DNA from 2 places in the Lactobacillus sp. wkB10 genome. Region 2 is predicted to be linked to the other one. Evidence: riboswitches for the same ligand, from Rfam matches in the RefSeq annotation. Region 2 holds a riboswitch; the other holds the start of a gene.
The links. A riboswitch is a leader RNA that binds a small molecule or an ion and turns the genes downstream of it on or off. The one in region 2 is predicted to bind thiamine pyrophosphate.

Region 1: it holds a riboswitch for thiamine pyrophosphate, as region 2 does, so the genes downstream of both, LACWKB10_RS07895 (ATP-binding cassette domain-containing protein) here and thiM (hydroxyethylthiazole kinase) in region 2, are expected to answer to the same signal.

What each region holds. Positions count from the first base shown of each region.
Region 1 covers NZ_JRJB01000010.1:63,630-68,074, forward strand. Annotated here, with positions in the region: gene LACWKB10_RS07880 (LemA family protein) at 1-67, shown strand, start outside; gene htpX (zinc metalloprotease HtpX) at 85-981, shown strand; gene LACWKB10_RS07890 (AraC family transcriptional regulator) at 1,017-1,955, opposite strand; TPP riboswitch at 2,095-2,185, shown strand; gene LACWKB10_RS07895 (ATP-binding cassette domain-containing protein) at 2,226-3,584, shown strand; gene LACWKB10_RS07900 (energy-coupling factor transporter transmembrane protein EcfT) at 3,594-4,247, shown strand; gene LACWKB10_RS07905 (sucrose-6-phosphate hydrolase) at 4,287-4,445, opposite strand, start outside.
Region 2 covers NZ_JRJB01000011.1:14,375-18,819, reverse strand. Annotated here, with positions in the region: gene LACWKB10_RS08150 (hypothetical protein) at 1-278, shown strand, start outside; gene LACWKB10_RS08145 (hypothetical protein) at 381-797, opposite strand; gene tenA (thiaminase II) at 1,293-1,952, opposite strand; TPP riboswitch at 2,166-2,264, shown strand; gene thiM (hydroxyethylthiazole kinase) at 2,340-3,128, shown strand; gene thiD (bifunctional hydroxymethylpyrimidine kinase/phosphomethylpyrimidine kinase) at 3,140-3,943, shown strand; gene thiE (thiamine phosphate synthase) at 3,954-4,445, shown strand, end outside.

The sequences.
Region 1 (4,445 bases), on a different contig from region 2:
TTTTAAGAAAGTTGACTACTTACAAACTAATGAATCGGAAAAAGAAGTACCTAAAGTTAAGTTTTAAATATCAGGTCAGTTTTTATGCTATTTCAACAAATTGCCAGCAATAAACGTAAAACCGTTGGGATTATGGGATTATTTGTCATTATTTTGGCACTTGTAGGGGCAGGACTAGGCTATCTTTTTGGTGATCGGCCTGTTTTAGGATTGATCATTGCTGTAGTTTTTAGCTTAATCTACATGTTAATTGTCCTGCCTAACCCGGCTAATATGGTTATGAGCCTTAATCACGCTCAAGAAGTCCATGAACGAGATAATCCGGAACTGTGGCATGTTGTACAAGATATGGCAATGGTCGGTCGGGTACCAATGCCTCGAGTTTTTATTATTGATGATCCCAGTCCTAATGCTTTTGCGACCGGACGCGATCCCAACCACTCTGCTGTTGCAGTTACTCAAGGTCTGCTGGACATGATGAACCGAGAGGAACTGGAAGGCGTTTTAGGTCATGAGATTTCGCACATTAGAAACTATGATATTTTAGTTTCTACTATTGCCGCAGTATTAGTCGGAGTCATTTCTTATTTATCCGGTATTGCCAGCCGTTATATTTGGTGGATTGATGATGATCGCGACAGCGATAACGACAATGGTGGCACTATTGTTATCATTTTTAAGATTGTGGCAATTGTGTTTGTGTTAATTCTGGGACCTATTTGCGCTAGTTTAGCCCAAATGGCATTATCGCGAAATCGTGAATATCTGGCTGACGCGTCATCAGTAGAATTAACCCGCAACCCACAAGGATTAATTTCTGCTTTAGAAAAGATTGACGGTTCTGAGCCAATGAAGAAAGCCGATCCCAGCAGTGTTGGCATGTATATTGAAGATCCTGTACGAAAAAAACGCAGTTTTGCTCATTTATTTGACAGTCACCCGCCAACAGCTGACAGGATCAAACGCTTAGAAAAAATGTAATAAAATAAAGCAACCTTTTTAATCAAGGTTGCTTTTTATTTTAAGTTGATGTTTGCCTGTCTAAATAATTCAGCCCGCATTTGGACTGGCGTTTCATGATAATATTCACTGAATTTTTTATAAAAGAAGGACTTGCCACTATAACCTACCCGTGCAATTATTTCTTTTACGGAAATATCTGGTCGTGCAAGCAAATTGCGCGCCTCTTGCATACGCCTTTCATCAACATGCTCTACGAAGCTTTTACCAGTTTTTTGTTTAACCAAACTTGAAAAATAATTAGGATTGAAGCCAAAATGTTTGGCTGCCTCATTAAGCGTTATGTCAGTAAAATGAGCATCAATATAATTTTCTAAATCAGTTTGAACAAATTGGTGATTAGTTACAGGACCTGTCGCTAAGTCTTGATTTCTAATTGCGGCAATTAAAAGCAAGTTTAGTTGTGCCAAAATAACATTGTGAGTATACAAATCCTGATTAAGATATTCATCAATTACTTTTTTTAGCGCATTTGCAGACTTAGACAAAGGTGTACTGTTTAAAAATAATAAGCGCCTTTGATTGTAAGCGTCAGTAATTTCCTTAAACACTTTTTTTTCACGATGACTCATGGCAGAATAGCTTCCGAGAAAATCTAGCATCTTGAAATTATGGTCAAATTCTAACTTAACTAATATATCGTTTTCTCCCTGCCGCAATATTTCATAATCGCTTTTTCTCTGTAAAAATACTATATTGCCGGCTTTAAGCAAGAAATCCTCATCATTGATTCTGGCTTTTACTGATCCCTGAGCTTCATATAAAATAGTTGAAGCTGTAGTTTGGTAGCGATGAACTCCAGTATTACGATTTTCCAAAAACGCTCTAAATAAATCAAAATTATCGTTTTTGGGTTTGATTCTTACCTCATTAGTGTCAGACTTAGTTGAATCCAAAATGCTGGCTAAATATTGTTCAAGTTTAACAGCTGCCATTATTTCACCTTCTTATTCAAATTTTGGAATATATAAATTCATTATATAGCAAAATTTCATCTTACTAACAGAATTTTGTTATTTAGATTAAAGAGAATACTTGTGTATGTAGACATCTATTTTTCTTTTATGTATAATAAGTTTAACATCGGGGTGCCCTAGAGGCTGAGAACAGACCCGTCGAACCTGCTTTGGATAATGCCAGCGAAGGGAAAACGAAAGATTTTACGTCGTCAGGCTTTATCCTGACGATTTTTTTTGGTAACTAAATTGATTAAATTAAACAACCTGACTTTTTCATATGATAAGCAAAATAAAATATTAACAGATATTAATCTCACTATTCCCACTGGTGAACTTTCACTGTTAGTTGGTCCAACCGGCTGTGGCAAATCTACATTATTAAAAATTCTAGCAAATCTATATCCTGAGTTTGCGGGCCAATTAAGCGGCAGCGTTAATTTAGGCGGATTAAGATCTGCTATGATGTTTCAAAATGCCAGTGAACAGTTTACGATGCCAACACCGCGAGAAGAAATTATTTTTGCACTTGAAAATCTTTGTCTTAATAAATCGCAGTATATAAAGCGCTTGAATGAAGCTGTTCAGTTTACACAAATTGATTATTTGCTTGATCAAAAAATTAATACAATGTCTGGTGGCGAGCAGCAAAGAGTTGCTTTAGCTGTACTTGTTGCGATGAATGTAGATCTTTTTTTACTTGATGAACCCTTTGCCAGCTGTGATCCAGCCGCTCGCAAATTCTTAATTGCTAAATTAGCTCACCTGCGCGATCAAGGGAAAACAATTATTTTAAGTGATCATGTATTAACTGACTATGAAGGACATTGTGATAACCTGTTTCAATTTCAAGGTAAAGATTTGGTACAACTTTCTGCTAGTGAAAAAGAAAAACTGCTGCAAAAAAATACGGAATCCGTTTCTTATACTTTTGCCTTACCTGAAGAAAATAACGAAGTTTCTTTTAAACTCAAAAATACAGAGATTACACAAAATCGTTTGCTTTTAGAGCAGGAACAGCTAAATATCTTTTCTGGTAAAACTACTCTTATTACTGGAGCAAACGGGGTTGGTAAAACATCACTTTTTAACGCACTGACCAAAATGATCCCGTATTCAGGCAGTCTAACTTATCACAATCAGGAAATCAGTAAATTATCAGCTCGCAAGTATCTCCTTAAAGTGGGGCAAATTTTTCAAAATGCGACCGATCAGTTTATCAACGTTTCTGTTGCGGATGAAATCAATTTAAGCAAAAAGCAACGAACCAATAATTATTTTACTGATGACAGAATAAATGAGGCTTTAGCTACCCTTAAGCTTGATTCACTGCTCGATCATGTGGTTTATTCATTATCTGGCGGGCAACAAAAGAAACTGCAAATTTTACTAATGTTGATCTCCGATCAGGATGTATTACTAATTGATGAGCCCCTTAATGGCCTGGATGCGGACTCTGCTAACAAGGTGATGGCTTTATTAAAAGAAAGTCAGAAAGCACGTAGTCAAACGCTTTTAATTATTAGTCATGAACTAAGGAATCTGGCAGATTGGTGTGACTATCACCTCATCTTTAAAGACCAGCATTTAACCTATGTGAATAAATGAGGCGTGATCATGAATCCCAGTTTTAAATTTTTTCTAGCACTGATTATTTCTATAGAAATATCTCTAAAATCAAGCTTGTTAACCAATCTTTTAATCATCTTTTTTACCATAATTTATCTAATCTACAAACACATCAAATTGAAGAATCTGCTTTTAATTTTATTAATGCCCTTAATTGCTGCATTTACGGTTTTTGCTACTTTATATTGGTTTACACCTCAGCCTAATTTGCAAAATGCACTGAGTTTATCCAGTCGTATTTACGTCTACACGTTGACTATCTACTGTGTATCAATAGGAATTACTGCCACGGAATTAGCACGTTCTTTTGAGCAGAATTTTCATTTACCCAGTAAGTTTGCCTATGGAGTTTTAGCCGCCCTAAATATCGTCCCCAGAATGAAGGAAGCAGTTAAACAAATACGCACTGCCGGCATGATGAGGGGCGTTTATTTAAGCTTTTGGTCACCTGTTTTATACTTTAAAGCTATTCTTGTTGCGCTTAATTCTGCAGAAAATTTAACACAGGGGATGGCATCTCACGGCTACCGTGAGAGCGCCCAGCGCTCAGTTATTGCACCTGTTCCTGTTCAAAAAAGTGATTGGCTAAAGTCGATTATTATCCTGTTTTTAGTTAACCTGGCATTATTCACATTAAAATAAAAAAGTGGACCTGCGTGTCCACTTTTTCTTTAGCCTAATTTATTTTGCCAAAGTATAGCATGTGACGTTTATTTTGACTGACTGATCTGCATTGACGAAAATCTGAGGTTTTTCAGAAGTATAATACCGTTCTGAAAATACCAGCTCACCGTCATTTAAGAAAAACTCAATAGAACTGGTATCAATAAATACCTGGAT
Region 2 (4,445 bases):
TTGGAATGGGCTTTATACATTATTATAGAATTAATTCTTTAGAAAAAACCGTATATCTTAGTGCTGGCGAAAGAAAATATTCATATAACATAGACACATATAAATGCTTACATAATAAAAAAATTGCTTCTGTTAAAATAACTACTGATAATCAAGGATCTTATGATACGCTTTATTATGTTGGAAAAATTAATAATAGATATTATGGCTTTCTATTTAAAGATCGTGGAATATTAAAAAAAGCAAAATTAATTTATATTAAAAAAATTGATGAATAATAGCATACTAGCTTTTAATATAATAATTTCAATAATGCGAAATAACTGAACTAAAAAAGGTAGCTTAAGCTTGGTAAGCTGCCTTTTTATAAATTAATGAAATTAACCGTAATATTGATCCTGGTCTAAAGCAGTTTCATCAAAATTAACTATCATAAATTCATAGTTTGAAAAACATTCCATCCAATTGTTATAATAGTCTTTCTCTTTTTTTAGCGACTTACTGTTTTCTTCTCCTTCTATTATAAAAGGCTTTGAACGTATATTAAAATTTGCGTGTATTGCACCCAGCAAATTCAATAAACACAAGAAATCTTTTGCGGAATCCACACTTACATGAAAAGATTTAAACGAATTATTATTTTCGCCAAGATAACTTTTTCCTCTATTATACTCATCAGCAGATTCTGCCTTATAATTTTCAACGCTATTTACATTCTCTTCAATAATAGCTGTCGGAGCTTGTTTTTTAAAAAAATCTAGTATCTTTCTTAATTTAAAAAATTGTTCATCATTCATTTTTATCATTCCCATTTAAAAGTCTGTGCTTGGAAACATTATATCTCCTAAGAAGCAATCAATTTTACCGCTTAAAGTGGCTTAGCCATATCACCCACAAGTGCAAGAGTGAGAATATTGCGGTTAAGTTTGGCATCGGCCTATACCGTCAACTCTATAACTGACGGTTCTTGCTTTTTTGCTTCCGCCAGCATAGTAGTGCATTGTTAGCCTTCCAGACTAATTACAGACTAGAAATACAGGGTTAGGATCAGTTGCTTTTAGTGCATAATATATGCTGCCGCCAGAAGTCCACACTTTATAAATTCCTAAATAACAATTAATATAATAATATTACGTAAGTCTTCATTATTACAAAATAAGTATATCTTGCTTTCCCCAAGTTGCACACTTTCCTGGGACCTTGAACAATAATTACATTGTTCAATATCAAAATTTTATTATGAAATTGACTAAAGACAAGTAAGAATAAAATAAAAGCTCTTTTTGCAGAATTTACTTCCAATCTTGTTTTTCATAAGCCATCTGCCAAAACTGCAATTCATAATAGCTGCTGCGTACAAATGCAGTTTCCATTTGCTCAAGTTCTTCGTTAGCAGCACTTTCAGCCAAAGAATTGGTTAAATGCAGCATTTTTGTTACGTTGGCACCATACCACTCGCCATCATAAGTATCAATCCACTCTTGATAATAAGAAACCGGTGAGCCCTTTTCTGCCATTTTTTGGCCAATTTCCTGATAGAGCCAGTAACATGGTAAAAGCGCTGCAACCGCTGGTTTAACACCAAATCGATTTAATGTCATATGCATATGGTTAACGTAGTTATAAGCTGTTGGAGCCACCGGAGTTTCAGAAATTTCAGTCGCAGTTATTTTTAATTCTTCAAAAAAATGGCCTCGCACTGATATTTCGACATCTTTCAAGTCTTGTGCCCCTGCCAGTAAAAATTCCTTTACTTCCTGATTATCCGTTTTTGCCGCAATTAATTCATGCAACTTGCTGAATTCTCTTAAATAATAGCGATCCTGCAACAGATAAAATTTAAAAGTTGCAATTGGGAGTTCGCCACTTTGCAATTCCTTAATAAATGGATGCACCATACTTTCATGCCACAATGCCTTCCCCGCTTCGTGTAGTTGATCAGTGAAATTCATGATTGTTCTCCTCCAAATTAAATACTATTTGTTAAAATAACTTTTGATTAATACTAATTACATTTTATTAAATATTAACTATAATCACTATAATTTTTTGTTTTCTAGCACATTTTTAATATTAGTTAAAATACTAACACTTATAGCTTATAATAGATAGCGTCTTTATAACCTAACGTTGTAATAAGCAATAAAATACGCTATAATTGTAAGCGATAACACGAGGGGTGCCTTTTTGGCTGAGATGAAAACTTTTCAGACCCTTTGAACCTGTAAGTTAATACTTGCGTAGGAACGTGTCAAAACTGCTTAAGCTTTGGCATTTCCATATGCCAAAGTTTTTTTATTAGTCAAAAATTTTAAGGATATTAAATTAGGAGTAATAAAATGCAGTTAGAATTATTAGACAAATTGCGAGCAGAAAACCCGGTTATTTTCAACATTGCTAATTTTGTAACAGTTCAAGACGTGGCCAATGCTGTTAATGCTATTGGTGCTTCACCAATTATGAGCAATGAAATCGCTGAAGCTGAAGAAATTGTGCGGATGGCTTCCGCTGTGGCAGTTAATATTGGCTGCTTAACCAAGCAGCAAATTAACCACATTAAAAAAGTGGAAGATTTAGCGCGCCAATATAATAAACCCATAGTATTTGATCCCGTTGCCGTTGGCGCCGTGGAGTACCGTTATAAAATCACAGATAAACTTTTATGGGATTTTCATACTAGTATTATTCGGGGCAATATTGGTGAGATAGCTGCCTTAGGTGGCTTTGATTGGAGCTCAAAGGGGATTGATGCAGGCTCCGGTTCTGGTGATATTGATGAAATTACTGCTAAAACTGCTCAAAAATATCGTTGCACAGTCATTGCGAGCGGACCTACAGACACAATTAGTGACGGTAAAAGAATAGCCCATGTCCATAACGGCTCACCCCTTTTTAAAACTCATGTCGGCTCAGGAGATATGTTAACCAGTATTGTCACAGCTTTTACAGCTGTTGCTGACGATCCTTTTGAAGCAGCTCAAATAGGTGCTTTAGTTTTCAGTTGCGCCGGTCAATTAGTAGTTAAAGATCATCCCAATATCGGACCCGCTACTTTTGGCATGTATCTAATGGATTATTTGTATAAAGTAAAAGTTGCTGATATTGAACGAATTGCTGATTTTGATTAAGGAGCTTTATGATGACAGAAAAAATTAACTCTTTCCCCCAAGTTTTAACTATTGCCGGCACTGATTCAGGTGGCGGTGCTGGAATCATGGCTGACTTAAAAACTTTTCAAATGCAAAAAGTATTTGGTACAGCTGTAGTAGTAGCAGTGACGGCTCAAAACACTTTAGGTGTGCAAAAGTCTTTTTTACTCCCCTTAGAAATGATCGATGCCCAATTCGCCTCTCTGGCAGAAGATTTCCACATCCGTGCTTGTAAAACAGGAATGTTGGGCGATGCAGATCACGTCCACCAAGTTGCACTTAATTTGCAAAAGTATGACTTTGGTCCTATTACCATAGATCCAGTGATGATTGCTAAAGGGGGCGCACCATTATTAAGTCAAGATGCTGTCGCCACCGTTAAGAATGAGCTGCTGCCTTTAGCCGATCTTATAACACCCAACTTGCCAGAAGCGGAGACTTTAACTGATATCAAGGTACAAGATCAAGCCCAATATCCAGAATTAGCTCATAAATTACAAGATATGGGAGTTAAAAATGTGCTAATTAAAGGCGGTCATGCAAGTAGCGAACAAGTAAAAGATTATGCTTTATTTGCTGATGGTTCCGATCTTTGGGTCAGCAGTTCCAGAATACATACCGAGCGCACCCACGGCACCGGTGACACGTTAGCTGCAGCAATTACGGCTCAGCTGGGTTTAGGTCAAAGTTTACCGTCAGCAATTAAAATTGCTAAAAAGTACGTTACTAAAACCATTAAGGAAACCATTCAAGTTGGTCATGGTCACGGTCCTTTAAATCATTGGGCTCAGTAATTTAGGAGAAATAATGAAAAACTTTAACACTGATTTTTTACATGCTTACTTTATTTGTGGCAGTCAAGACGTTCCGGAAGGTAAAACATTACCGGGCATAGTCGCAGAAGCACTTGCTGCAGGTATTACTGCTTTTCAATTTCGAGACAAGGGACCTAATTCAACTTTAAGTGAAGCTGAGAGACTCCCCATGGCACAAAAGCTGCATCAATTGTGTCAAACGTATCACGTGCCTTTCTTCATTGACGATGATGTTCAGCTCGCACAACAAGTTCATGCCGAAGGTGTCCATGTTGGTCAAAGTGATGAAGAAATCAGACAGGTCATTAAAGAAGTTGGCGGTCAGATGATTATCGGCTATTCTTGCTCGAATTTAACGCAAGTTGAACAAGCCAATAAAATTAGCGGAATTGATTATTATGGCAGTGGTCCAATTTATGCCACCCAATCTAAAAGTGATGCCGACCCCGAAATTGGTATTGCCGGCTTAAGCAAACTGGTC